One region of the Stutzerimonas chloritidismutans genome, then DNA from elsewhere that is predicted to be linked to it. Evidence: predicted binding sites of a transcription regulator. Region 1 holds the regulator's gene; each other region holds the start of a gene.

Evidence for each region. The regulator sigma-54, encoded in region 1, starts transcription at its own class of promoters, with help from an activator protein. The targets are predictions, from matches to a motif close to ANTGGCATNNANNTTGCTNT.
Region 2: the regulator sigma-54 is predicted to act here: its motif matches at 3,639-3,658, upstream of LLJ08_RS07665 (flagellar hook-length control protein FliK).
Region 3: the regulator sigma-54 is predicted to act here: its motif matches at 3,175-3,194, upstream of nirB (nitrite reductase large subunit NirB).
Region 4: the regulator sigma-54 is predicted to act here: its motif matches at 4,382-4,401, upstream of fliD (flagellar filament capping protein FliD).

The regions. Positions count from the first base shown of each region.
Region 1 covers NZ_CP086067.1:3,426,803-3,433,878, reverse strand. The annotation lists gene pmbA (metalloprotease PmbA) at 1-422, shown strand, start outside; gene LLJ08_RS16040 (HPr family phosphocarrier protein) at 471-743, opposite strand; gene rapZ (RNase adapter RapZ) at 757-1,614, opposite strand; gene ptsN (PTS IIA-like nitrogen regulatory protein PtsN) at 1,615-2,079, opposite strand; gene hpf (ribosome hibernation-promoting factor, HPF/YfiA family) at 2,087-2,395, opposite strand; gene LLJ08_RS16020 (RNA polymerase factor sigma-54) at 2,470-3,984, opposite strand; gene lptB (LPS export ABC transporter ATP-binding protein) at 4,131-4,856, opposite strand; gene lptA (lipopolysaccharide transport periplasmic protein LptA) at 4,856-5,401, opposite strand; gene lptC (LPS export ABC transporter periplasmic protein LptC) at 5,388-5,960, opposite strand; gene LLJ08_RS16000 (KdsC family phosphatase) at 5,969-6,493, opposite strand; gene LLJ08_RS15995 (KpsF/GutQ family sugar-phosphate isomerase) at 6,493-7,076, opposite strand, start outside.
Region 2 covers NZ_CP086067.1:1,632,835-1,639,910, forward strand. The annotation lists gene fliI (flagellar protein export ATPase FliI) at 1-455, shown strand, start outside; gene fliJ (flagellar export protein FliJ) at 459-911, shown strand; gene LLJ08_RS07650 (STAS domain-containing protein) at 1,149-1,454, shown strand; gene LLJ08_RS07655 (ATP-binding SpoIIE family protein phosphatase) at 1,456-3,147, shown strand; gene LLJ08_RS07660 (Hpt domain-containing protein) at 3,176-3,526, shown strand; gene LLJ08_RS07665 (flagellar hook-length control protein FliK) at 3,695-4,933, shown strand; gene fliL (flagellar basal body-associated protein FliL) at 5,178-5,711, shown strand; gene fliM (flagellar motor switch protein FliM) at 5,725-6,696, shown strand; gene fliN (flagellar motor switch protein FliN) at 6,737-7,076, shown strand, end outside.
Region 3 covers NZ_CP086067.1:2,479,301-2,486,376, reverse strand. The annotation lists gene nirD (nitrite reductase small subunit NirD) at 10-393, opposite strand; gene nirB (nitrite reductase large subunit NirB) at 393-2,951, opposite strand; gene LLJ08_RS11490 (SIR2 family NAD-dependent protein deacylase) at 3,398-4,156, opposite strand; gene LLJ08_RS11485 (oxygen-independent coproporphyrinogen III oxidase) at 4,418-5,749, shown strand; gene LLJ08_RS11480 (methyl-accepting chemotaxis protein) at 5,764-7,076, opposite strand, start outside.
Region 4 covers NZ_CP086067.1:4,225,802-4,232,877, forward strand. The annotation lists gene LLJ08_RS19865 (FliA/WhiG family RNA polymerase sigma factor) at 1-705, opposite strand, end outside; gene LLJ08_RS19870 (flagellar basal body-associated FliL family protein) at 716-1,165, opposite strand; gene LLJ08_RS19875 (flagellar hook-length control protein FliK) at 1,202-2,356, opposite strand; gene LLJ08_RS19880 (hypothetical protein) at 2,353-2,673, opposite strand; gene fliS (flagellar export chaperone FliS) at 2,657-3,055, opposite strand; gene fliD (flagellar filament capping protein FliD) at 3,055-4,356, opposite strand; gene flgN (flagellar protein FlgN) at 5,021-5,461, opposite strand; gene flgM (flagellar biosynthesis anti-sigma factor FlgM) at 5,458-5,733, opposite strand; gene LLJ08_RS19905 (flagellar FliJ family protein) at 5,866-6,291, opposite strand; gene fliI (flagellar protein export ATPase FliI) at 6,288-7,076, opposite strand, start outside.

The sequences.
Region 1 (7,076 bases):
TTGCGACCTATGCCAAGCCGTTCGTGGAGAACGGCCGCCTGCTGTCCTATGTGCTTTCGACCTATTCCGGACGCAAGCTCGGTATGCCCAGTACGGCCAACGCCGGGGGTGTGCACAACCTGTTCGTCAGCCATGGGGAAGAGGATCAGGCGGCGTTGATCCGGCGCATGGGCCGAGGCCTGCTGGTGACGGAGCTGATGGGACAGGGCCTGAATCTGGTGACCGGCGACTATTCTCGTGGCGCCGGCGGCTATTGGGTCGAGAATGGCGAGATCCAGTTCCCGGTACAGGAAGTAACGATTGCCGGAAATCTGCGCGACATGTTCCGCCAGATCGTGGCGGTCGGTTGCGATGTGGAAACGCGCGGCAACGTGCGGACCGGCTCGGTGTTGATCGAGCGAATGATGGTCGCTGGCAAGTAAGGCAGTGCGGCGCGGTCGGCAACGATTCGCGCCGCTGTGGCAAGGTGTCTACTCGCCTTCTTCGAAATAGTCGTCGATCAGCGCGGTCAGCGCGTTCAGTGCGTCCTCTTCCTGTTCACCTTCGGTGTCCAGGTGCACGGTGGTGCCTTTGCTGGCGGCGAGCATCATGACCGCCATGATGCTCTTGCCGTCGACCAGCGTGGCCGGGCAGCGGCCAACGCGAATCTTGCAGGGGTAGCGATTGGCAACGGCGACGAACTTGGCGGCAGCGCGCGCGTGCAGGCCGAGTTTGTTGATGATGGTGACTTCGCGGGCGGGCATGGTGCAGGTATTCCTAGGCGAGGTCCCGATGACGGACCTGCAGGTTCTTCAGCGGTTCTCTCAACGCCTGGCCTAGCCGTTCGGCCAGGTAGACCGAGCGATGATGGCCGCCGGTGCAGCCGATGGCGATGGTGACATATGCGCGGTTGCTGGCGGCAAAGCGCGGCAGCCATTTGCTCAGATAGCCGTGGATATCCTGGAACATTTCCTCCACGTCGGCCTGGGCGCTGAGGTAGTCGATCACCGGCTGGTCTAGCCCGGAAAAGTCGCGAAGCTCGGCTTTCCAGTAAGGGTTGGGCAGGCAACGTACGTCGAACACGAGATCGGCATCGATCGGCATCCCGCGCTTGAAACCGAATGACTCGACCAGAAAAGCGGTGCCCGGCTCAGGCTTGTTGAGCAAGCGCAACTTGAGCACGTCGCGCAGCTGATAGAGATTGAGATGGGTGGTGTCGATCTTCAGGTCGGCGTGATCGATGATCGCTGCGAGCAGCAACTCCTCATCATGGATCGCTTCGGCCAGAGAGCGATTTTCGTTGGTCAGTGGATGGCGGCGGCGGGTTTCCGAGAAGCGCTTGAGCAGGGTCTCATCGTCGGCATCCAGATAGAGCACATCGCACTGGATGTGCCTGGCGCGGACTTCTTCGAGTAGCTCGGGGAAGCGCTTGAGCTGACTGGGCAGGTTGCGCGCGTCGATCGACACGGCGACCTGCGGATGCAGCAGCTCAGTGTGCAGCAGGGCGCGCTCGGCAAGCTCAGGCAACAGTCCGGCAGGCAGGTTGTCGATGCAATAGAAGCCGTTGTCCTCGAGCACGTTCAGTGCAGTGCTCTTGCCCGAACCCGAGCGTCCACTGACGATGATCAGCCGCATCTATGCCCCGTTCTGCACGTCGACCACTACCTGGTAGAGGCTTTCGTTGCTCGGCGCCTGGCGCAGTCGTTGGCGTACGTCTTCGCGGTCGAGCATGCTGGCGATCTGGCGCAGCAGTTCGAGATGCTCGTCGGTGGCGGCCTCCGGTACCAGCAGGACGAACAGCAGGTCCACCGGCGCGCCGTCGATGGCGTCGAAATCCACTGGCGTCTGCAGGCGCAGAACGGCGCTCAGCGGTGCATTGCAGCCAACCATGCGGCAGTGCGGGATGGCGATGCCGTTGCCGAAGCCGGTCGAGCCGAGCTTCTCGCGCGCGATCAGGCTTTCGAAGATGGTCTGGGAGTCGAGATCGATAAGGTCCCGGGCGATCACCTTGGCGATCTGTTCCAGGACGCGCTTCTTGCTACCGCCCGGGACGTTCACCAAGGAACGCCCGGGGGTGAGGATGTTTTCGAGTCGGATCATATTGGAGTCAGCGGGTGACAGCGCCCTGTGTGTGGTCGAGCTGCTTCTCCTTGTGCTTGATCAACTGGCGATCGAGCTTGTCGACCAACAGGTCGACGGCAGCGTACATGTCTTCGTGATCGGCGATGGCCACGACTTCGCGGCCTGCGACGTGCAAGGTTGCTTCGGCTTTCTGCTTGAGTTTCTCGACCTGGAGGATCACCTGAACGCTGATGATGCGGTCGAAGTGGCGAGCAAGCCGATCGAATTTCTCCTCGATGTAGTCACGCAGGGCATCGGTTACTTCCAGATGAACACCGCTGATGTTGACTTGCATACTGCTATCTCCTTTGCCTTGTACGAAGAGCAGGTTGGTGGGCCTGCCGCCGGGACAGTTCGACCAGGGGCCGATCACAGTAGACGTTTGCGCTCGCTGGATGGTGCGATACCGAGCGACTCGCGGTACTTCGCAACTGTGCGGCGGGCCACCTGGATGCCCTGCGCTTCCAGTAAACCAGCGATCTTGCTGTCGCTCAACGGCTTTTTCTGGTTTTCCGCGGCGACCAGTTTCTTGATGATCGCGCGGATCGCGGTGGACGAACATTCGCCGCCTTCCGCCGTGCTGACGTGGCTGGAGAAGAAGTATTTGAGTTCGTAGATGCCGCGTGGCGTGTGCATGTATTTCTGCGTGGTCACGCGGGAGATGGTCGACTCATGCATGCCCACCGCCTCGGCGATGTCGTGCAGTACCAGAGGCTTCATCGCCTCGTCACCATGCTCGAGGAAGGCGCGCTGGTGTTCGACGATCTGAGTCGCCACCTTCATCAGGGTCTCGTTGCGGCTGAGCAGGCTCTTGATGAACCAGCGCGCTTCCTGCAGCTGGTTGCGCATGAAGGTGTTGTCCGCGCTGGAGTCGGCGCGTTTGACGAAGCCGGCGTATTGCGCGTTGACGCGAAGGCGCGGCATGGCTTCCTGATTCAGCTCGACCAGCCAGCGATCATTGTGCTTGCGCACGATCACGTCGGGCACCACGTATTCCGGTTCGCTCGCCTCGATCTGCGACCCCGGGCGCGGGTTCAGGCTCTGGATCAGTTCGATGACCTGGCGCAGATCGTCTTCCTTGATCTTCATTCGCCGCATCAGCAGGCTGTAATCCCGGCTGCCGAGGATGTCCAGATAGTCGCTGACCAGACGCTTCGCTTCGCTCAGCCATGGTGTGCGGTCGGGCAGTTGGCGCAGCTGCAACAGCAGACACTCACGCAGATCACGTGCGCCGATGCCGGCCGGTTCGAATTGCTGGATACGACGCAGAACGACCTCGACCTCGTCGAGTTCGATTTCCAGCTCGGGATCGAACGAGTCGACGATTTCCTGCAGCGTCTCTTCGAGATAACCCTGTTCATTGATGCAGTCGATGAGGGTGGTCGCGATCAGCCGGTCGGTGTCGCTCATTGGCGCGAGGTTGAGCTGCCACAGCAGATGGCTCTGCAGGCTTATGCCGCTCGATGTCCGGCTGGTGAAATCCCACTCGTCGTCATCGTTGCTGGGCAGGCTGCTGGCGCTGGTCTGGTAGATGTCTTCCCAGGCGGTGTCGACCGGAAGCTCGCTGGGAATCCGCTCGCCCCAGTCGCCGTCGCTGTCGTCCAGGCTGTCACTGCTATGAGAGGGCCCCTCGTAGGTGCTTTCCTGGCTGCTGCTTTTCTCGGTGACGGTGTCGCCTGGCCGTTCAGCGGCCTCGGCCATAGGGTCGGAGCTGTCGAAGTCGTCTCCGTCTTCTTCGCGTTCGAGCATGGGGTTGGAGTCCAGCGCCTCCTGGATCTCCTGTTGCAGATCGAGGGTGGATAGCTGGAGGAGCCGTATGGCCTGTTGCAGCTGCGGTGTCATCGTCAGCTGCTGGCCCATCTTCAGGACTAGCGATGGTTTCATGGCAGAGGACTTCGAACCTTTTATGCCGGCGCAACCGCGCCCATTCCGACATGCCGTGCGCGGGGCGCCGGCAGAAAGCAAATTATATGCCTGCCGATGAAGCCTTTGCCTAGAGCCGATTTGCCGAGCCGAGCAAAAATTCCGCCTTACAGGCGGAATTCGTGGCCCAGATAGACTTCCTTGACCAGCTGATTGCTCAGGATGGTCTGCGCATCGCCCTCGGCAATCAGTTGCCCGTCGTTGACGATGTAGGCCGTCTCGCAGATATCCAGTGTCTCGCGGACGTTGTGATCGGTGATCAGCACGCCGATGCCCTTGGCCTTGAGGTGATGGATGATCTGCTTGATATCGCCCACCGAAATCGGGTCCACACCGGCGAAGGGTTCATCAAGCAGGATGAACTTCGGTGCGGTGGCCAGTGCGCGGGCAATCTCCACCCGGCGTCTTTCACCACCAGAGAGGCTCATGCCGAGGCTGTCGCGGATATGGTTTATATGGAATTCCTGCAGTAGGCCTTCCAACGCCTGCTGACGGCCGTTGCGGTCCAGATCCTTGCGGGTCTCGAGAATGGCCATGATGTTGTCGGCGACCGAGAGCTTGCGAAAGATCGAGGCCTCCTGTGGCAGGTAGCCAATGCCGGCCCGTGCGCGCCCGTGCATCGGCAGGTGGGTGACGTCGTCCTGATCGATCAGCACGCGGCCCTGGTCGGCATTCACCAGGCCGACGATCATGTAAAAGCAGGTGGTCTTGCCTGCGCCGTTGGGGCCGAGCAGGCCGACGATCTGCCCGCTTTCAATGGACAGGCTGACATCGCGCACGACCTGCCGGCTCTTGTAGCTCTTGGCCAGATGCTGGGCTTTGAGAACGGCCATTACTCGGGCTGCTCCGCAGCCTGGCCGTTTTTGCGCGGCTGGATCACCATGTCCACGCGCGGGCGCGGCGTGGTGACATCGGCATTGGTGGCGCGACCGGCGTTGACGATCTGCCGACGGGTGTCATAGACGATCTTCTCGCCTTCGAAGGTGTTGCCTTCCTGAACGACCTTGGCCTGATCGATGAGCACGATTCGCTCGTTGGCGGCGAAATACTGGATGGTCAGGCCGTAGGCTTTGACGATCTCCTTGTCCACCGCAGGCTTCTGCTCGTAGTAGGCCGGCTTGCCGATGGAGGTGAAGACTTCGACGTCGCCGTTGTCATCCTGGGTAATGGTCACCGTGTCGCCGGTGATCTTCATCGTGCCCTGGGTGATGACCACGTCGCCGCGGTAGACCGCCACGCCCTGTCGGTCGTCCAGTTCGGCGGTGTCGGCTTGAACGCGGATTGGCTGTTCACGATCCTCGGGAAGCGCCCAGGCGCTGGCGCCAAGCCAGAATGCGCTCAAACCGAGCAGGAGGGGGAGAGTCTTAACGCAGCTCATGCTGGCCTCTTACGTTGGACAGCAGGAGCATCCTGCCGTCATCCATGTACGCTTTCATGCCGGTTGCCGTGGTCACGCCATTGGCGGCCTCGATTCTAACGGCTTGGTTTGTCTCGGCATAATCCTTCTCCGGCCACACCGTCAGGCGGCTGGTGGTGAGGATCGTCGGGCGCCCCTTGGCGTCGGTGCGCTCGACCTTGACCTGATCGATCAGCAGCACCTCGTCGCCTTCGGCCGATACTTCGCCGCGCTCACTACGCACGTGCCACGGCAGTTCGGTGCCGCGATAGGACAGCAGATCCGGTTTGGTCAGCAGGCTGATGTCGCTCGCCTTGATGTGCTCGAGCTTGTCTGCGGTCAGTTCGTAGTTGCGCTTGCCGTCGGGCTGATATTGCACCGTGCGGGAATTGATCACATAGAAGTCGACATCAGGCGTTGCGCCACTGGCGACGGACGGCTCCTGCATGAAGCTTTCCGGCCGGATGTTCCAGTAGCCGACCGCCACCAGCAGGGCGGCGATCAGCGTCAGCAGGACAGCGAAGCGCATTTTGCGAAGCATGCAGACCCCTACAGATATGCGTTTTGCGCGGCGGCCAGGGTGCCCTGCGCGCGCATGATCAGTTCGCAGAACTCGCGTGCCGCACCCTCGCCACCGCGGGCCAGGGTAACGCCATGGGCATGTTCACGAACGAAGGTGTCGGCGCTGGCCACGGCCATGCCGAGGCCTACGCGGCGTATCACCGGCAGATCAGGCAGGTCGTCACCGAGATAGGCTACTTCAGAGTAGCTCAGGCCAAGTTCGGTCAGCAGTTCGTCGAGCACGACCAGCTTGTCCTCGCGCCCCTGATAAAGGTGCTGGATACCGAGGTTCTGCGCTCGACGCTCTACCACGGGCGTCTTGCGCCCGCTGATGATCGCGGTACGCACGCCGGAGTTGATCAGCATCTTGATGCCGTGGCCGTCCAGTGTGTTGAACGTCTTGAACTCGCTGCCGTCGGTCAGGAAATAAAGGCGGCCATCGGTGAGCACACCATCGACGTCGAAGATCGCCAGGCGAATGTCGCGGGCGCGTTGCAGCAGGTGTTCGTGCATTACATCACCCCCGCGCGCAGGAGGTCGTGCATGTTCAGCGCACCAATTGGCAACTCCTGGTCATCGACGACTACCAGCGAACTGATCTTGTGGTCTTCCATGATCTTCAGAGCCTCGGCGGCGAGCATCTCGGCATGGGCGGTCTTGCCGTGCACGGTCATGATCTCGTCGATGCGCGTCTGGCGAACGTCGACTCCCTTGTCCAGGGCACGGCGCAGGTCGCCGTCGGTGAAGATACCGGCGAGTCGTCCGTCCGCTTCGACGATGACGGTCATGCCCAGGCCCTTCTGCGTCATTTCCAGCAGGGCGTCGCGCAGCGATGTGCCGCGCGGAACCCTCGGCAAGCGCTCGCCGGTATGCATGACGTGCTCGACTTTCAACAGCAGGCGGCGGCCCAGCGCGCCGCCCGGGTGAGAGAAGGCGAAATCTTCAGCAGTGAACCCGCGAGCCTCGAGCAGCGCGATAGCCAGGGCATCGCCGAGCACCAGGCTGGCAGTGGTGGAGGAGGTCGGCGCGAGATTCAGCGGGCATGCTTCGATGGCGACGCTGGCGTCCAGATTCACCGCAGCGGCCTTGGCCAGCA
Region 2 (7,076 bases), 1.8 Mb from region 1:
TCGAGCGCGCCGGTAATGCCGAGCAGGGCGGCGGCTCGATCACGGCGTTCTACACCGTGCTCTCCGAAGGTGACGACCAGCAGGACCCGATCGCTGATGCCGCTCGCGGTGTACTCGACGGCCACATCGTGCTGTCGCGCCGTTTGGCCGAAGAAGGCCACTATCCGGCCATCGACATAGAAGCCTCCATCAGCCGGGTCATGCCGCAAGTGGTGAGCGCCGAGCATGTGCGCGCGTCGCAGCGTTTCAAGCAGCTCTGGTCGCGCTACCAGCAGAGCCGCGACCTGATCAGTGTCGGCGCCTATGTGCCAGGTGGCGATCCGGAAACGGATATGGCCATCGCACGCCAGGCCGAGATGGTCAGTTACCTGCGCCAGGGCCTCGATGAGAGCGAGGACCTGACGCGCAGTGCCGCGCAGCTCGCAGCGGTGTTCAATCCACGGCAGGGCGGCTAACCGATGGCGGCTAGTCGGGCGGCGCGCCTGGCGCCGGTCATCGAGATGGCCGAAAAGGCCGAGCAGGAGGCCGCGCGGTTGCTGGGCCAGGGCCAGACTCAGCTGAATCAGGCCGAGGCCAAGCTCGGTGAGCTGGAGCAGTACTTCAGGGACTACCAGCAGCAGTGGATGCAGCAGGGCAGTCAAGGCGTCTCGGGGCAGTGGCTGATGAATTACCAGCGCTTCCTGTCGCAGCTGGAGTCGGCCATCGGGCAGCAGCAGCGCAGCGTCAACTGGTACCGCGACAACCTGAAGAAACTGCGCCAGCAGTGGCACCAGCGCCATGCGCGTGTCGAAGGCCTGAGCAAGCTGGTCGAAAGCTATCAGAAGGAGGCGCGGATCGCGGCGGACAAGCGCGAGCAGAAGTTGCTCGACGAGTACGCCCAGCGGCTGTCCGGGAGAACGCGTGAGCAGTGATCCAGCCACGGTCTCAGGCCGGATTCGTGCTTGCCGTACCGCTGCTTGAATGATAAATCTTGACCGCGTTTCAGCGCGGCGACCGCCAACAGATCGTTTCAGCTGCCATCTGGCTCTTCCGAGGATAAGTCTCAGAACCGGATGGCCGCCTTTCAGCCGGTACACGGCTGTTCATTTCGCTTATCGCGACGGCTGCTCGCAAGCCGCTTTCAAGACGTACCGGATCAGGAGTGCCACATGACCATTACCTCGCAGCCTTCGACGGATGGCCAGGAGTTGACCATATCCATCAGCGGACGCTTCGACTTCAATGCGCATCAGGCCTTCCGTGATGCTTACCAACGTCAGGACGTGAATCCGCAGCGTTATGTGGTCAATCTGCAAGGCACCACTTACATGGATAGTTCGGCGCTGGGCATGCTGCTCTTGTTGCGCGATCACGCCGGTGGCGACGAGGCGGACATCCGCCTGCTCAACTGCAATGGCGACGTGCGCAAGATCCTGTCGGTGTCGAATTTCGAACAATTGTTCGTGATCGCCTGACATGCCCATGCGGCTGTCGATCCTGATCGCCGAGGACAGCCCGGTCGATCGGATGCTGCTTTCCACCATCGTTGCCAAGCAGGGCCACCGGGTGCTGACGGCAGCCGATGGGCAGGAGGCGGTCGAGCTGTTTCAGGAGGAGCGGCCGCAGCTGGTGCTGATGGACGCGCTGATGCCGGTGATGGACGGCTTCGAGGCGGCGCGGCGCATCAAGCAACTGGCCGGCGATGAGCTGGTCCCGATCATCTTTCTCACCTCGCTGACCGAGCACGAAGCGCTGGTCAGCTGCCTCGAGGCTGGCGGCGACGACTTCATCGCCAAGCCTTACAACCCGATCATTCTCGAAGCCAAGATTCAGGCCATGCATCGCCTGCGCCGCCTGCAGGCGACCGTGCTCGAGCAGCGCGACCTGATCGCCAGGCGCAATCAGCAGCTGCTCGACGAACATCGGGCCGCCAAGGCGATCTTCGACAAAGTCGCACATGCTGGTTGCCTGAGCGCGCCGACCATCCGCTTCCGCCAGTCGCCGCAGGCGCTGTTCAACGGCGACCTGCTGCTGGCGGCGCAGGCTCCGGCGGGGCAGATGTTTGTCCTGCTCGGCGATTTCACCGGCCACGGCCTGCCCGCCGCGATCGGGGCCATGCCGCTGGCGGAAACCTTTTACGGGATGGCGGCGAAGGGGTATTCGAGCACCGACATCCTTCGCGAGATGAATGCCAAGCTCAAGCAGATCCTCCCGGTGGAGATGTTCTGCTGTGCCACGTTGCTCGATATCGATCCCAAGCAGGGCAGTCTGCGGGTGTGGAATGGCGGGTTGCCGGATGGCTACCTGATCGGCGCGGATGGCCGGCGCACGGCGCTGGTGTCCCGTCACCTGCCGCTCGGCGTCGTCTCCCCGGCGGCGCTGGACGACAAGTTCGAGCATTACCCCTTGGCCCCCGGCGACCGGCTGTTGCTGCTGTCCGACGGCGTGGTCGAGAGCCGCAATGCCAATGACGAGCTGTTCGGCGAACAGCGCCTGCTAGCCACTCTGGACGCCAACGACGATCCGGCACGGCTGTTCGACGAGATCGAGCAGGCGCTGCTGGATTTCCACGGCCAGCAGCACGACGACTTGAGTCTGGTCGAGGTCGTGATCAGCCCGGAGGTGATCACGATGCCGTCGATTGCCCCGGCCACCGCGCACCGCTCACGGCCGATGGACTGGTCGATTCGGCTCGAGCTGCGTGCCGACAGCCTGCGCAGTGGCAATCCGTTACCTTCGCTGCTGCAGATACTGTTGCAGGTCAATCAGCTGCGCTCGCGTGTCGGCGAGATCTACACCGTGTTGGGCGAGCTCTATTCCAATGCCCTGGAGCATGGCGTGCTCGGCCTCGATTCAAGCCTCAAGTGCGATGCCGACGGTTTCAAGCATTACTACGACCTGCGCCAGCAACGCCTGCAGGCGTTGGTCGACGGCCATGTGCACCTGCAGCTGAACATCAAGACCGCCCCGCATGGTGGTCGGCTGCGTATCGGTATCAGCGACAGCGGCTCGGGCTTCGACGTGTCGCGCGCGTTGCAGGCGCAGTTGGGCAGCGATCGCTTCAGCGGTCGCGGTTTGCATCTGGTGCGCCAGTTGAGCGACCGATTCGACTGGCAGTCGGATGGACGCGGGCTGAGCGTAGAGTTCATCTGGCAGGCTGAGGCATAATCGTCCGCTTTCATTCAGGGGTGTATCGGTGTCCAACACTCATCTCGACAGCGCCGTGCTGACCACGCTGCAGGACGTGATGGAGAGTGAGTATCCGGCGCTGCTGGATACCTTTCTTGCCGACTCCGAGGAGCGCGTTCGGCTGCTCCGCCAGGCCTGTCTCGCCGACCAGTCTGAAACCTTGCGGCGTGCTGCGCACAGCTTCAAAGGCAGCTGCAGCAACATGGGCGCGACGCTGCTGGCCGACCTCTGCCAGGAGCTCGAGAGTGCCGCTCGGGAGGAGAACCTCGCCCAGGCCCCGGCGCTCATCGAATCCATCGAGCGGGAGTTCGCCATCGTCGGCATCCTCTTCCGCGCCGAGCGCCAGCGCTACGGCTGAGTGGCCAAATCTCTGACGCGTAAGCGCTTCTGAGGGCTGAGCCGCGGCCCGTCGGGCCATCATTTCTGGCAATGCCAGCGCGTATCCACGGTGTTTTTCCGGCAAACATGCTGCTGGCCCGGAACTTGCTCTGCTTCCGCTACGATCCATCCGTAGCGGAATGACCTCATGGCTGTTTCCCCCGACCTGTTGCTTAGATCCCCATCCGTCGACGCACGTCCCAAAGCGGCGGCCAAAGCGCCGGAGGCGCCGCGTGAAGGGCGAGACAGCGGCAGTTCCAGCTTCTCCGACGTCTACGCCAAGGAGCGTCAGACGAAACCAGCCGAGCGTCCGGTGCGCAATGAGGCCGGCCGTGACAAGCCGGTCGAGGACAAGCGCGAGCAGGAAACGGCGGAGGCGACCACCGACGAGAAGCCGGCGGTTGCCGAAAGCGGCAATACCTTGCCTCCCGAAACGCCGGCGGAGGAGATGCCGGAGACGGAGCTCGATCCAATGCTGTTGCTTGGCCTTGGCACGCAGTTCGTGGCGGAGTCCGAAGCCCTGCCTGAAGCCGAGGTCGATGCTGTCTCCCTGCTTCCGGGGCTGCCGACGACCGCTGCCGGCATCGCCGGCGATGAGGCTGTCGATGCGGACGAAGCAACACTGGCCGGCATGCGTGCGCTGACCGAAACCCCGGCAGCCATGCAGAAGACGGCCCAGCAGCAATTGCAGAACCCGCTGGCCGATGCGCAGACGAAGGCCACGGCAGACGATGGCTTTGCCAGCGCGTTGCTGGCGAGTCAGGAAGCGGGTGAGGGCGAAGAGCTCGATGTGGAATTGCTGACCAAGGACCTGCTGGAAAGCGTGGAGGCGCCAAAGGAGAGTCGTGCCAGCGCCAGCGAACTGGCTGCGGGACGCCTCAACCCCTTGAGCCAGGCCATCGCTCAGCAGGTGCAGCAGTCGCAGCGTCCGCAACTGGTGCCGGGTCAACCGGTACAGATGCAGCAGTCCGGCTGGAGCGAGGCGGTCGTCGACCGCGTGATGTGGCTGTCCAGCCAGAACCTAAAGTCGGCGGAAATCCAGCTCGATCCGGCTGAACTCGGTCGTATGGAAGTACGCATCGACCTGACCAAGGACCAGGCGCAGGTGACCTTCCTCAGCCCGCATGCGGGGGTGCGCGACGCGCTGGAAGGACAGATGCAGCGACTACGGGAAATGTTCACCCAGCAGGGCATGAACCTGATGGACGTGAACGTATCCGATCAGTCGCTGGCGCGTGGCTGGCAAGGCGGAGCCGATGGTGGTTCCTCGCGGGGTGGAGCGTCGGGTGAGGGCGATCTGGCAGGCGATGAGGTGGAGCTCGGCGTGACGGAAATTGCCTCCAGTCGTGTCGCCGGTGATCGCGGACTCGTCGACTACTACGCCTGAGCCATCCGCTTTGAGGGATAATCCGGCGCCGCCGTTCAGGTGCGCGCCGGTTTTCCGCCGCCCGTCGCTGCAATCGCTTTCGCGTCGCCTATCCAGGCGTTGTCTCCATCCTTTTCCTGATACCTTGTGAGCGCACTGCCTGGAGCCCGAGGCTGCGCCGTACCGGCGTGCATTGACGTTGGCACAGCTGTTGCTCCTAACTCCTGAAATCAGAATCGAACGCTGTTGATGACGGATATTTGGCATGGCTAAGAAACAGGCTCCACCAACAGTGCCGCCAACCGGACCGGAAGCGGAACCGGCAGGCAAGGGAAAGCTGAAACTCATCCTGGTGATCGTGGTCGCCATGTTGGTGGCCGTAGGGCTTTCCATCGGCGGTACGCTTTACTTCATGAACAAGGGCGGCGACCTCGGTGACGACAAGGCCGAAGTGGCCGCGAGCACCGCCTCGGGCAAGCAGCCGGCGATCTATGAAGTCCTGATGCCGGCTTTCGTGGTCAATTTCAGCAACAAGGGACGCCAGCGTTACATGCAGGTCAGTATCGCCTTGATGTCACGTGATCAGGCTGCGCTGGATGCACTGAAAGTGCATATGCCGTTGTTGCGCAACCGACTGGTCATGCTGTTCTCCAGTCAGGACTTCGAGGCGTTGAAAACGCCCGTGGGCAAGGAAATGCTGCGTCAGCAGGCGACTGCCAGCGTGCAGGAACTGGCGCAGAAGGAAATTGGCAAGCTTGCCGTCGAGCAAGTGCTTTTCACCAACTTCGTATTGCAATAGAAGGCTGCCGCAGATGGCTGTTCAAGACCTGCTCTCGCAAGACGAGATCGATGCGCTCCTGCACGGGGTCGACGACGGTCTGGTGGATACCGAAAGCGATTCCGAGCCGGGGTCCATCAAGAGCTACGACCTGACCAGTCAGGACCGCATCGTGCGTGGGCGCATGCCCACCCTGGAAATGATCAACGAGCGTTTCGCCCGTTACACCCGCATCAGCATGTTCAACCTGCTGCGTCGCTCGGCCGATGTGTCGGTCGGTGGTGTCCAGGTGATGAAGTTCGGCGAGTACGTGCATTCGCTGTATGTACCCACCAGCCTCAATCTGGTGAAGATGAAGCCGCTGCGTGGCACGGCGCTGTTCATCCTCGACGCCAAGCTGGTGTTCAAGCTGGTGGACAACTTCTTCGGCGGCGACGGTCGCCACGCCAAGATCGAGGGGCGCGAGTTCACCCCGACCGAGTTGCGCGTCGTACGCATGGTGCTCGATCAGGCCTTCACCGATCTCAAGGAAGCCTGGCACGCAGTACTGGACGTCAACTTCGAGTACGTCAACTCGGAAGTGAACCCGGCCCTGGCCAACATCGTCAGCCCCAGCGAAGTGGTGGTGGTTTCCACCTTCCACATCGAACTGGACAGTGGCGGTGGCGATCTGCACGTGACCATGCCTTATTCGATGATCGAGCCAATCCGCGAAATGCTGGATGCCGGCTTCCAGTCGGACGTCAGTGACCAGGATGAGCGTTGGGTCAAGGCGCTGCGTGAAGACATTCTCGACGTCAGCGTTCCGCTGGGCGCAACTGTCGTCAGGCGGCAACTGAAATTGCGCGACATTCTGAACATGCAGCCCGGCGACGTGATCCCGGTGGAAATGCCAGAAGACATGATCATGCGTGCCAATGGCATGCCGTCCTTCAAGGTCAAGCTGGGTGCCCACAAGGGCAACCTGGCATTGCAGGTGCTGGAACCCGTGGTCCGCCCACGCTGAGCCAGCCCTTTACTCAATTCGAGCCGATCGAGGATTAGCGATGGCAGACGAACACGACAACACCTCCCCCGAGGAACAGGCGCTGGCCGATGAATGGGCTGCGGCGTTGGCCGAAGCTGGCGACGCCAGCCAGGACGACATCGATGCGCTGCTGAATCAGGGGCCGGAAGCGGCTGCACCAGCCGCCCCGCGGGCACCGCTGGAGGACTTCGCCAGCGCACCCAAGTCCAATGGCGTGCAGCTGGGACTGGACGGCCCCAATCTGGACGTGATCCTCGACATCCCGGTTTCCATCTCGATGGAGGTCGGCAGTACCGAAATCAGCATCCGCAACCTGCTGCAGCTGAACCAGGGCTCTGTGGTGGAGCTTGATCGTCTGG
Region 3 (7,076 bases), 950 kb from region 1:
CGGCGGCGATCAGCCAACGGCGATTTGCACCTCGTCTCCCTCCAGACGCACCGGCCAGACGCGCAGGCTTTGTTCGGGGTATTCCATGCAGCTGCCGTCTTGCAGGCGGAAATGCTGCTTGTACAACGGCGAAGCGATCACCAGCTCACCCTTGACGTTGCCGACGATGCCGCGGCCGATGACGTTGGCGCCGGACTTGGGGTCGCGATTGTCGATGGCGAACAGCTGCTCGCCTTCGGCGTTGTCGGGCAGGTGGAACAGCGCCACCTGGGCGCCTTCGTGCCAGGCCACTACACCGGAATTGGCGACCAGATCGGCACGGCTGCACAGTGCCTGCCAGGCCGCCGGGGCTGCGGAACGGGAGTCGAGACGAACGACGTTGGACTGGCTCATCAGAGCACCTCCTGGGTAAGTGGGATCAGGTGAAGTTCGCTGGCGCGCACCGGCCGACGCTGGCCGCGCTCCTTGACGAAGTGGATGTCGGGGTCGCCGCGGCCGTCGTTGACGAAGGTGCGGAAGCGCTTGAGCTTTTCCGGGTCGCTGATGGCATTGGCCCATTCGCACTGGTAGCTGTCGACCACGTGCTGCATCTGGCTTTCCAGCTCGGCGGCAAGACCCAGGCTGTCGTCGAGGATGACGTCCTTCAGGTAGTCCAGGCCGCCTTCCAGACTTTCGCGCCAGACCGAGGTGCGCTGCAGCTTGTCGGCGGTGCGTACGTAGAACATCAGCACGCGGTCGATGGTGCGGATCAGCGCTTCATCGTCGAGGTCGGTGGCGAACAGCTCGGCATGCCGCGGTCGCATGCCGCCGTTACCGCAGACATAGAGGTTCCAGCCCTTGTCGGTGGCGATCACGCCGATGTCCTTGCTCTGCGCCTCGGCGCATTCGCGGGTGCAACCGGATACGGCGAACTTGATCTTGTGCGGTGCACGCAGGCCCTTGTAGCGGTCCTCGAGACGCAGCGCCATGCCGACGCTGTCCTGCACGCCGTAGCGGCACCAGGTGCTGCCCACGCAGGATTTCACCGTGCGCAGGCTCTTGCCGTAGGCGTGACCGGTCTCGAAACCGGCGGCGATCAGCTCGCCCCAGATGTCCGGCAGCTCGTGCAGCTGGGCGCCGAACAGGTCGATGCGCTGGCCCCCGGTGATCTTGGTGTAGAGGTCGTATTTCTTCGCCACCTGGCCGATGGCGATCAGCCCCTCGGGGGTGATCTCGCCGCCTGGAATGCGCGGCACCACCGAGTAGGTGCCGTTCTTCTGCATGTTGGCCATGAAGGTGTCGTTGGTGTCCTGCAGCGGAATCAGCGCCGGATCGGTGATCGGCTGGTTCCAGCAGGAGGCGAGGATCGAACCCACCGTCGGCTTGCAGATGTCGCAGCCGACATGGCCACGGCCGTGCTTGGCCAGCAGTTCGGCGAAGCTCTGGATGCCCTCGACGCGGACGATGCCGTAGAGCTCCTGACGGGTGTAGGCGAAGTGCTCGCACAGGCTCTTGTCCACCGCCACGCCGCGCGCCGCCAGTTCGGAATCGAACACCAGCTTGAGCAGGGCGTTGCAACCGCCGCAACCGGTAGCTGCCTTGGTTGCGGCCTTGAGTTCGCCGAGATCGGTGACGCCGGCCTCGACCTGGCAGCACACCGCGCCCTTGCTGACGTTGTGACAGGAACAGATGGTCGCGCTGGCCGGCAGGGCGTCCGGCCCAAGGGTCGGAGCGCCCTCGGTCTGCGGCAGGATCAGCGCGGACGGATCGGCCGGCAGCTTGATGCCGTTCTGCGCGTACTGCAGCAGCGTGTCGTAGTAGCTGTTGTCACCGACCAGTACCGCGCCGAGCACGGTCTTGCCATCGGCGGATACCACCAGTCGACGGTAGCTGGCACTGGCCTCGTCGATGAAACGGTAACTGCGCGAGCCGGGTGTGGCGCCGTGGGCATCCCCGATGGAACCGACGTCGACGCCGAGCAGCTTGAGCTTGGTCGACATGTCGGCGCCGTAGAAGGGCTCGTGCGGTTCCTCGGCCAGCTGCGCGGCGACACTGCGCGCCATGCTGTAGCCGGGCGCGACCAGGCCGAACACGCTGCCGTTCCAGCTGGCGCACTCGCCGATGGCGAAGATCGCCGGGTCCGAGGTGCGGCATTCGCTGTCGATCACGATGCCGCCGCGCGGAGCGATCTCCAGCTCCGCGACATGGCCGAGGGCGTCCTGCGGGCGGATGCCGGCGGAAAACACGATCAGGTCGGTTTCGAGGAATTCGCCGTCGGTGAAGTTCATCCGCCAGGCGTAGTCCTCGCCGGTAACGATCTCCTGGGTGGCGCGCGACAGGTGCACGCCGACGCCCAGCGCCTCGATGCGCGCCTTCAATGCCGCGCCGCCTTCGCCGTCCAGTTGCACCGGCATCAGGCGCGGGGCGAATTCGACGACATGGGCTTCCAGGCCGAGCGACTTCAGCGCGTTGGCCGCTTCCAGGCCGAGCAGACCGCCACCAACCACCACACCGCGCGTGGCGCCGCTGGCGGCCGCACGAATCGCATCAAGGTCGTCGAGGGTGCGGTAGACCAGCCGCGCGCTGCCTTCGGCACCGCTGATCGGTGGCACGAAGGGGTAGGAGCCGGTGGCAAGAATCAGTTGGTCGTAGGGCTGGCGGCCGGAACTGGTAACGACCTCCTTACGTTCGCGGTCGATACCCAGCACCTGTACGCCCAGATGGGTGTAGACGCCGTGGCTGCTGTAGTAGTCAGCCTCGCACATGGCCAGCGACTCGGCATCGCGACCGCCGAAGTATTCGGACAGGTGCACGCGATCGTAGGCACGCTGGCGCTCCTCGCCGAACACATGCAGCTCGTAGCGGGTGAGGGCGCCGCGCTCGATCAGCTGTTCGATGCAGTGGTGACCGACCATGCCGTTGCCGACGATGACCAGTTTTTCGTGCGTGAGCGGAGTGACGGTAGAACTCATGGCCTTTCCTCAGTCGAGCTGCTGCGGCACTGGGCCGGCAAAACGCAAAAAGGCGCCTGGAGCTGGTATCAGCTCCAGGCGCCTTTGCCTGGTAATTAGTGGTGTGTGGGGTGGTCGGTCAGGCCTCGTTGCCTGCTACACCCGGTCCCGCGCCTGTTGGCTTGACGGTCGCCGCTGACCGTCTGGGACGTCCTGCCGCGAGGCGGCAGGTGTTGTCAGGGTGGTTGCAGGTTGTATGCCAGCTTGTCCGGCAGCATGGATTTGCGGCTGTAAGGCGCGCGATTGCGCGGTGTTGCGCGGTGCCTGGTCGCTCGGATGCTGAGCGATCAGCCTCCGTGACTGCGACCTGAGCGCGGCAGGCTTGAACCAGAACAGTGCGGCGGTGCGCGCACGATCCCCGCTTTGGGGCGATCAGGTCCCGAGGCAGGGCGCAGATTGTTTCTGCATCAGGCGCCAAACGCCTCGCGGAGCAATTCGGGCAGTGCCTTGCCGGCGGGCAGCGCAAGCAGGTGTTCGCGGTCGCTGCCGGGTGCCTCGCCCTGTGGGTTGATGTGCACCACGGTGGCACCGGCGTCGCGCGCTCGGTGAGGCACTTCAGCTGCTGGGTAGACCACGCCGGAGGTACCGACCGACAGTAGCAGGTCGCATTCGCCGGCCGCCTGGAACGCGGCACTGAGTGCAGCGACGGGCAGGCTCTCGCCGAACCAGACGACGCCAGGGCGCAGTCGTCCGCCGCAGTGGCTGCATCGAGGCGGTTCGAGGCGACGACCACCTTCGGGCTCGTCGGCAGCCGGCAGCGGTTCGGCTGGCTCGCGGGCGCAGGCGAAACAGCGCGGTCGGTGCAGGCTGCCGTGCAGGTGAATGACATCCTCGCTGCCGGCACGCTCGTGCAGGTCGTCGACGTTCTGCGTGATCAGCGTCAGTTGCGGTACGTGGCGCGCGAGGTCGGCGATGGCCAGATGAGCAGGATTCGGCTGGGACTGGAGGACGCGCATGCGCCGCCATTCATACCAGCCCCAGACCAGCGCCGGATCGCGGCGAAACGCTTCGGGTGTGGCCAGCTCGCCCGGATCGAAACGCTCCCATAAACCGGTCAGCGCGTCGCGGAAGGTCGGGATGCCGCTCTCGGCGGAAACGCCGGCACCGGTGAACACGACGACATGGCGCGCGGAGCGCAGGGCGGAAATCAGGGACGCTGGAATCACGTTCGGGCTCCGGGGTGCATGGATGGCGCACTATCAATACCATCGTGCTGCGGGCTTTTTCAAAACGTCGGCTGGTCGAACGGCGTTCGCGAGGGGCGGTTGTTCAAGCAGCACATCGTGTTTCGCGTCGGAGTTCTGACCGTCCGGCTGCTCGCCGTGGCCATCTGTCACCTACTTGACGGACGTCAACGTCGCCCGCAGCGGCTCGCGGATGATGCCGCGTAAAGCAACAGACGCGATATTCGCAGCCGGGAGGCTCTCATGCTTGGCTCAGTGACCTGGGACGACGCGCTGGTACAACGCTACGGACAGATCGGGCAGAGGCACTGCACCTATCCGGCTGCGGCCGATTTCAGCGACCGGATCGCCCCGCTGGATCTGCTGCGTGCGTTGCGCGAGGGGCGTCGCGCCGGCCGCCCGCTGTCGATATCCATTCACCAGCCCGGTGGCGTCGAGCTGCAGCCTGGCGAGGCCGCGGCCTATCAGCTGCGGCTGCACCGCGAGATCGAACAGCTCGGTTGCCATGCCGGGCCGCTGCAGCAGGTCGAGCAATTGCGGCTGAGCACCGGCACGCTGGGCATCGCCGCGTTACGAGAACTGATGACGCTGCTCAGAAGCCGTTTCAGTTTCGTCGATTCCCATGCCGGCAGCTTTCTCGCTGAAGTCGAGCTGGCTCATGTCGACTGGCCGCTGATTGGCGCGCTGCACGAGCTCGGCTTCAACCAGCTCAGCGTCGCGGTGCCCGATCTGCGCGCGGACGACGGCAGCACGGTCGAATATTTCCGCAGCTCGGCGCGCATCCGCGCGGTGATCGAAGCCGCCCATGCGTTGCATTACCGCTCGGTGAATCTGGATCTTGGCTACGGCAGGTCCTGGCAGACGCCGGCCAGCTTCGCGCGCAAGTTGGCGTCGATCATCGAGCTGGCGCCCGATCAGGTGACGATGTTCGATTACCGCGACGCGCCTCTGGTCGCTTCCAATCCCGCGCGCCTCGGCCTGGCTTCGGTGGCCGATACGCTGGCGATGTACCGCCATGGTGTCGAGCAGCTCAGCGCCGCCGGCTACCGCTACATCGGGCTGGGCAAGTTCGTCCTGCCTCACGACGATCTGGCGATGGCTCAGGAGATCGGCGCGCTGCACCACGATATCCATGGCTACACCCTGCACGGTGAATGCGATCACCTGGGGTTCGGGGTGGGCGCGATAAGCCGGGTCGATGGCCTTTATTGTCAGAACGCCAGCACCGCGCAGGCCTATCAGCAGGCGCTCGACCAGGACCAGCTACCGAGCATTTGCGGTCTGCACGCCAGCCATGTCGATCCGCTGCACCAGTTGCTGCTCGAACACCTGCGCTGCACCTTCGCGCTGGATTTCGACGCGCTCACGCTGCATAGCGGCGTGGATGTGCGGCAGCGTTATGCGCGGCATTGGCCCGCGCTGCAGCAACTGCATGTCGACGGGGTGATCGTGCTGGACGACAGCGGGCTGGAAATCCCGCGCCACGCTCGGCTACTGGTGCCGGCGGTGTGTGCGGCCTTCGAACAGCCAAACGCAATGGCGATTGGTCATTCGGCCGGGCGCCGGCGGCGCTGACTGGCTCCGCCGCTTCACCGCACGGTGAAGCGGCTGCTGAGGCTGCCGAGGCGACCGGCCAGCTCGTGCAGCTGACGACCATCGTTATCCAGCTCGCTGGCGTCCCCTGCGTTACGCTCGGCGACCTGCTGCACGCTCTGCAGATGACGCCCCATATCGGCTGAAACCGCGGTCTGTTCGTGGGTCGCGGCGGCAATCATTTCGTTCATCTGGCTGATGCCCTCGATCTCGCTGGCGATGGCGTCCAGCAGGGCGGTGGTGTCCTGGCTGCTGCTCACGCAACGGGCCACGCTGTCGCGGCTGTTCTGCATCGCTTCGGTGGCCTTGCGACTGCCTTGCTGCAGGCGGCTGATGATGCCCTGGATCTCGGTGGTGGAAGCTGCGGTCTTCTGCGCCAGATTGCGCACCTCGTCGGCGACCACGGCGAACCCGCGACCCTGTTCCCCTGCTCGTGCGGCCTCGATGGCGGCATTGAGGGCGAGCAGGTTGGTCTGTTCGGCGATGGTACGGATAACCTCCAACACGCGGTCGATCTGCTCCGATTGCGCCGCCAGGTCCTGAACCACGCGGTCGGTGCCTTCGATGTGTTCGGCAAGGGTGCCGATCTCGCTGCGCACGCCGCTGACCGCGCTGCGGCCCTGGCCGGCCTTCTGGCTGGCACCCTGGGCAGCCTGCGCCGCGCGATCGGCGTGGCCGGCGACGTCATCGATGGCTACGGTCATCTGCTGCATGGCTTCGACCATGTAGGCAGTCTCATCCAGTTGGCGGCTGGCACCGTCACGCAGCTGGCGGGTTGCCTCGCTGAGGTTGGCAGCGGTGCCGCCCAGCCCCGCGGTGTCGCGTACCACGGCGCCGACCAGATCGCCCAGCTGGTCGAGCAGTTGATTGAAGCGCTGGGTGACCGGCCCGCTGACCTGGCTGCGGTAGCTCAGATCGATGCGTTCGGGACGCGCGGTGATGGCGGCGGCAGCGCCGAGCAGCGCTTCGCCTTCGCGGGCCTCGGCGGCGGCACGGATTGCCAGATAGACCAGGATTGCGCTTTCCAGCACCACGTAGAACGCATGCAGGAATACCTCGCCCCAGTTGCCATCGGGCATCAGGAATACGTCGGTGCCCTGTTGTTGCAGGGCGAAAAAGCTCAGGTGGTGCACGGCGATGGTCAGTGCAGCGACCACGATGGGCAGCCAGTCGCGGTAATACACCAGAAACGCCAACAGGGCGAAGATGCCGAAATGCATCTCCAGCATGCCGTGTGCCTGGTTGATATGCAGCGCGGAGAACACCATGAATGCGGCGCCGATCAGGCAGCGCAGCAGACGTTGACCAG
Region 4 (7,076 bases), 800 kb from region 1:
GGCCTTGCCGATTGCCTGTTTGCTCAGCTGACAGACCCGCGCATCGCTGACCTCCAGCACCAGCGCGATTTCCTTCAGGCTCAGCTCGTGCTGGTAATAGAGCGTCAGCACCAATCGCTCACGTTCGTCCAGCCGGCTCAATGCCTGCTCCAGCAGCCGCTCCTTGAGCAAACGTTCCTCGAACATTTCGGAGGTATCCGGAAAATGCTCGTGGCCGCTCTGCAGCAGTTCGTCGAGGCTTTCGATGGCCTCCGACGAGTCGGCCCAGAGGAAGTCCTGATAGTCCTTCTCGTCCAGACCGGTGAAGCGCTTGATCTCCTCGTCGCTGGGCGTATGCCCGAGCTGACGGGTGAGCTCGCGTATGGCATCGCGTACCTTGTGCGCCTGCTGCCGCACCTGGCGTGGGCGCCAGTCCTGGCGGCGCAGCTCATCGAGGATCGCGCCGCGGATGCGCAACGCAGCGAAACGCCCGAACTGCTCGTCCGGCTCGCCATAGCGGCGCAGGCCTTCGAGCAACCCGATCATGCCGATCTGTTCCATGTCCTCGCGGTCGAGCACCTGGTTCGCCTGCAAAGAAAGCTGGCGCACGATGCGTTTGACCAGCGGCAGGTACTGCATCAACCAGCGCTGCTCGGCGCCCGGCGCGAACAGGGCGTGGCCAGCCGGGCTGGCGCCGTAACAGTCGATAGAACAGGTGGCGTTCATGGCGGAGCCTTTATTGAACGATCAGCTTGTTGACCAGCACGTGCCGAAACGGCACTTCGGCCTTCTTGCTGGCGAAATCGGCAAACAGCGTTTCTTCAAGACGGGTCTGCAGTTCACCGATCTGCATCGCGCGCAGCTCGGTGAAAGCCAGCCCGGAGAGGTAGCTCACCACCGAGTTGCGCACCAGCGGCTCAATCTGCTCGAAATTCTTCGGCTCGTCCGACGCCTCCGCCTGTAACGCCAGATCAAGTACGAAGTAGTGCTCGCGGCCGTCGCCGCGCAGGCTGACGATGACCTTGGAGACCGGATAGAACTGGTACTCCACCGGTTCGATGGCTTCCGCCACCACCTCGCCGTCGGACATGCCAGGCTTGAGCAGCCAATAGGCAGCACCCACGCCGCCGGCGACAGTGACGACGTTGAGCAGCAGCATCAGAAGAACCAGACGGGGTGTCGACATAACCTGTTAACAATCCTGTAGTTGAAGTTGAGCCAGTCAGACCGTGACCAGCACATCGCTGGCACGGCCGGCGGAGCGCCTGCTGTCGGGTGCCGACGCAGTGCCGCTGGCGTGATTGGCCGCGGCGAGCACGTTTTCGCCGTTCTCGGGCTGTCGCGGCTGGCCCTGACGACCGGACTGGCCATCGGCGCCGACCTGAACGTTGACCTGCACGAAGTGCTGCGCCACCAGCTCCTGGCGCAGCCGGTCGCTGGTCTGCTGCAGCAACCGCGCGACGTCTGCATGGGCTGCGCTGAGCTGCACGGTGAGACGGCCGGCATCGTGGCTGAGGTGGATTTCCATGCTGCCCAGCTCCGGCGGGTCGAGGCGAATGGTCGCGCTCTGCTGACGTTGCTGGAGTTGCACCTCAACGTGCTCACGCAGCGCGTGCAGCATCTGCTCGCCCCACTTGGCCTCTGGCGCCTGAAGCTTGAGCAGCCGCTCCGCCCCCTGCGTGACGCTGTTGGCCGGCCGCTCGACGGCGACGACCGACGGATCACCAGCTTCGCCTGCGTCGACCGCAGCAAGCAGTGGTTCGGCAGGTGGCACAGCACCCAGCTCAGCGCCAACCGCCAGCGCAGCGGACGCCTGAGCAGGCAGTGCGGCTGAGCCATCGAGCGGCGGGCGCAATGCGGCGGTACCCGCAGCGCGATCAGCGGAACGTTCGGCGTAATGCTCGGCAGGCAACACCGGCAAGCGTGTCGCGATGCCCTCCAGCTGCCGTTCGGCCGGCTCCTCGAGCAAGCCGCCCGACGCCGCCGGCTGTTGCCCAGCTGTCGACGGCCAGGCAAGAGTCGCCTGCGCCTCGCGCGCCTGCACCACGACCTGCTGCTGATCGAGCATGCCCAGCAGCCACAGCTCTGCGGAGGTTTCTTCCGCGACTTCGTCAGTGCCCGCCGCGGCCTCTGAGGCCTGCAGTACAGGCAGATCCTGCGGATCGAGCGGCTGTGCGAGCACCGGCTGCGGATCGGCATTCGCAGTGGCCGCCAGCAGCATGCGCTGATGGAATCCCACCGCCAGCCCAGCGGGCCCGAACACCGGTCGTGCCGGCCCATGTTCGCTCACCGAGGCCGGCTGCACGTTACGCAACGGCAGTGCAACCGGATCCGCACCGGCAGCTGCCGCGGTTGTCCCCGAGATCAACTGGATCACCTGCCGTCTCCCGCCTGGTACATGTCGATACGCTGATAAGCCGCACGCCCTTCGGCGTACTCCAGATGGTTCACCAGCAGCAGGCGCAGGCGCTCGCATTCTTCGCCGCAGGCCGTCAGCGCCTGCCCATGCAAGCGCTTGAGCTGCTGCCTGGCTGCATCAACGGCGTCGGGCAGAGGCCCGCGCGGCAGCTGTTCTAGGCATTGCCGGATCGCCAGATCGACCTCGCGGACCGCATGCCAGTCGCTGCTGTGCAACGCGGCGGCCAGGCGCACGTGCAGTTCCAGCAGGCGCTGCTCGTCACTTGCGTGCGGCACTGACGCCCTCCCAGCCTTCGCGCAGCGTTTCGAGTACCTTCACCACCTCGTCCAGACCGTCCAGCGAGAGCGTCACGCTGACGTCGGAAAGCCGATAGATGCAGTATTCGTAGAGGCGTGACAGGCCCTGCACCACCTCGCCCCCGCCCTCTTCGTCGAGTGCGCCATTGAGGCCGTTGAGGATGTTCATGCACTTCTCCAGCGAAGCGCCCTTCTGCTGATAACGCTTGTGCTCGATATGCCCGCGCGCCCGGGCCAGCTCGTCGAGCAGGCCATCCATCAGCACCAGCACCAGCTCGTAGGGCGACGCGGAAGCGGCACGGGCTTCCAGGTCAACCGAGCGATAGCTGTCGTAACTTTCGTTGGGAAAATAGGAACTCATCAGAACAATCCCGTCGCCTGCGAGGTGTTTTGCATGGCGAACAATCCGTTGGTTTGTTCCATGCTCTGCATGGTCTGCATCATGGTAGTGAACTGCTTGAGGTAGCGGCTGTAGTGCGTGTCGTATTGCTGCTGCAGGTTCTCGAACTGCTCGTCGATGCGCCGCAGGCTCATGTCCAGCGTGTCCATGCGGTTCTTCAGCATGCCGTTGGTGCTGCTGGTGTAGCTGGCGACGGTCTTGTCGATGCTGTCGAGCAGGTTGTCCTTGCCGGTAAACAATGCTTCGAAACCTGCCGGGTCCGCAGCGACTGCAGCCTCGAAACGCTTGGCGTCGATGGTCAGCTTGCCGCTGCGATCAGCGCTGATACCGAACTCGATCAGGCTCTTACCGCCGAAGTCGTTACGCAGCAGCGTGTTCAATCGCCCCTCGATGGCGCGCACGCTGGAGTCGCCAGCCAACGCGCCACGGGCACTGCTGTCGCTGCCGCTGGCAGTCAGCGAATCAAAACTGGTCATCAGCGCGTTGAAGGCATCGATGAAACTCTGTGCCTTGCCCTTGGTGGCGCTCTGATCCTGGCCAACCGAGAGCGTCAAGGCCGAGTCACTGGCGGTGTGCACCTTGTTCACCGAGAGGCTGACGCCATCGATGACGTTGTCGAAGGTGTTGCTCGAACTGGTCAGTACGATGCCGCCGCTGCCTAACGACCCACCCATGCGGATCTGTGCGTCAGCGGCCGTGGACAGCGTGGTAGTCGTGGCCGTGGTACCCGCGAGCGACACCGCGAAGGCATTGGCTACTCCACTCTCGGCGCTGGTCATCACCAGGCTGACTTCACCATTGCTGCGTACCAGCGTGGCCTGCACGCCGAGATCCGCGGCATTGATCGCCTTGGCCGCATCGTCGAGCGTGGCGTAATCGGAAAGCGTGAAATCCTGCCCCTCGAGGGTCAGGGTTCCACTGAGGCTGCCGTCGCTCAGCCCCTGTACCGCGACCTGCTGCTTGCTGGCGAGCTTTTCGACATAGAACTGATAGCTGCCTGCCTGGGCCTGGGTGCCAACCGTTGCGCTGGCATAGCCGTCCTGGCTGAAGGTGGCACTGTTGACCAGCATCGTGGCGTTGCCGGTCTTCAGGCCCGACATGGCCGACTTGAACGTGGTCAGGGATGTGCGCAACTTGCTCAGCGCGTCACGCTGGGTCTTGTAGTTGCTTTCGTTGCGATTGAGCCGGTCCAGCGAAGACTGAACTTCGTAGGTCGCCAGCTGCGTCGACATCTGCTTTACGTAATCTGAATCTATCGCCATTACCGATCCCCTTCCTGTGCTCTGTAGAGCAAGTTGAGTGCCAAGTCACAAACCATTGATTTACAAGAGTTTTGCACTGCTAGCCGCAGAAGAAGCGCTTCCGCACGACAGCACCGGGAGGAAACGAGGAAGCACCGTTTCCGCCTTCGATGGCGGACTCTCTTGGGTTAAGGCGACGAAAAAGGGGGGGATACTTAAGCCGCATCGAGAAATGCGCGTAAGTCATGCCGGGGCGCGACATCTGCGGGCCGGCCGAGTGTTCTGGCGAAGGGGAAAGGCTGTTGCGGCGTATCGGGACAGCCCCTCACCGCAGAGAGGGCGCTTGAGCGTGCGGGTGCGCGCCGCTGCGCATGAACTGCAATGGCTAAGGCAGTAGCCGGCACTTCCATCAGATCAGTCCTACGCCACGGCCGCCGCGCACGCGGTACGCCCTCCTCTCCCGGTTTTGGGGGGCAAGGGCGGATCGGGCAGGAACCTGCGATCACACCCTGCTGGCGTCAGGACTTCTGTGGAGGCTTGCAGCAATGCAGCGAAGCGGCAGGCAGAACCTTTCTGCCGGCCTAGACGTCACGACCGCAGGCCGCTCGGACCGCCCCATCTCCCCGCTGGCGAAAGGGCCAGGGCGAGGGCTGGCGGCGGACTCGCTCAGATGGTCACGCGCGCGTCAGTACATCTGCGGTTGATAGAGCCGCGCATCGTGACTCCCGGCCAGCAGCTGGCCAAGGATTTCATGATGCATGGCGAGCAACTTGCCGTTGCGCTCGTTGATCTGCTGGCACTGAGCGGCCAGCGCACCGAGCTGCTGCCAGCAGTGCCGCAGCCGCTCGGCCTGATCTTCCGGGTAGCAGCTCAGCAGACGCTGCATGCCCTCGGCATCGGATTGCAGGCGAAAGGCGCCGAGCACCTTGGCCCGCCGCTGGGCACGCATGCCGATGGTCTCGACGCGGGTGGTGATCTGCAGATTGAGTCGATCGATCTCCGGACTGTCGCGCTCGAGCAGGAACGCGTAGAGCGCCTGCATCAGATCGCGCAGGGCCAGATAGTCGTCGCAATCCTGCTCGAGGTCGCTAGCCACGACCGCAAGCAGTTTGTCGCGCTGGCTCACGCATCGCTTCCGCGGTGGTAGGCGAGCATGCTGCCGGCCAGTTCGGCGGGATCGGTGGAGATCTCGCCGCGCTGCAGGGCCTGCTTGATCGCCGCTACGCGATCGAGGTCGACGTCCGGCATGGCACGCAGCGCATCATGCATCTGCTCCAGCGGCAGGCTTTCCGACTGGCGCACTGCGGTATCGGCCAGGGGCCGCGAAGCCGGCTGGCGGGTGGTGCTGGCCTCGGCGGCCGGTGTCAGGGCGGGCTTGAAATGCCGGCTGATTTCCATGATTGCGTTCCAACTCGGGGGTTACAGCCAAAGAGGCGACCGCTTGGGTGAAAACCTTAAATCTATTTTGCACGGCACGGATGGGCGGCGTTCCCGCACTGCTGCTCCTGCACCTCATCCGATCGCAACACGTCAGGCCATCTGATGGCGCCACCAACTCTGCGCCGCCAGGCCGTCCTGGATTTTCTGTTCCTGCTGCGCAAGCAGCTGCTGCCATTGCTGCATCTTGTCATCGATCATGTGCTCGACCACCTTCTCGCTGCGCATGGCCTGCAGCAGCTCACGCTGTATGCGCTCCAGCGCCTGTTCGGCAACCGCCAGTTCGCGGCGTTGCAGTTCCACCATCTTGTACAGGGTGGCCTTGTAGCGCTGCTGATTATCGCGCTGTAGCGGCGTGCTCATCGGCACGGAAAATCCGCACAGACGGCTCAGCCCGGTGATGTTGTTGCGGTAGCGCTGGCAGAGGTTCTGCTGGTACTGCACGCGGCCAAGCATCTGCCGCACACGGTGGCTGCGCAGGCTGGCCAGCCTGCCAAGGGTTTCGATCTGCTGTTTCATCGCGGTTTCCCGAGGATGTTCTGCAAGGTGGCGACGCTGGCTTCCAGTTCGGCGGCCTCGCCTACTTCCTGGCGCAGGAACCGCTCGATGGTCGGCGCCAGCTGCACCGCACGATCGGTCTTGATGTCGGCCCCCGGCGTATAGCCGCCGAGCGGGATCAGCTCCTTGATCTTCTCGAAGGTGCTGTAGCACTCCTTGAGCTGGCGCGCCGCGCCCAGATGCGCCGGCTGGCCGACCTGGCTCATGCAGCGGCTGACCGAGGCACAGACGTCGATGGCAGGGTAATGCCCGGCTTCGGCCAGGCGCCGCGAGAGCACGATGTGACCGTCGAGAATGGCTCGCGCGCAGTCGACGATAGGGTCCTGCTGGTCGTCGCCTTCGGCCAGCACGGTGTAGATGGCGCTGAGACTGCCGTTGTCGCTGGCGCCATTGCCGGCGCTTTCCACGAGCTCCGGCAGCATGCCGAATACCGACGGCGGGTAACCCTTGGTCGCCGGAGGCTCGCCGAGAGCCAGGGCGATTTCGCGCTGGGCCATGGCGTAGCGGGTCAGCGAGTCGACCAGCAGGAGCACGTCATGCCCCTGGTCGCGAAAGTAGGCGGCGATGCTGTGACAGAGCTCGGTGGCCTTCAGGCGCATCAGCGGCGATTCGTTGGCCGGTGCGACCACCACCACGGCCTTCTTCAGGCCCTCCTCGCCCAGCGAATGCAGGAGGAATTCCTGCACCTCGCGGCCACGCTCGCCGATCAGCCCGACCACCACCACATCGGCCTTGGTCTGCCGGGT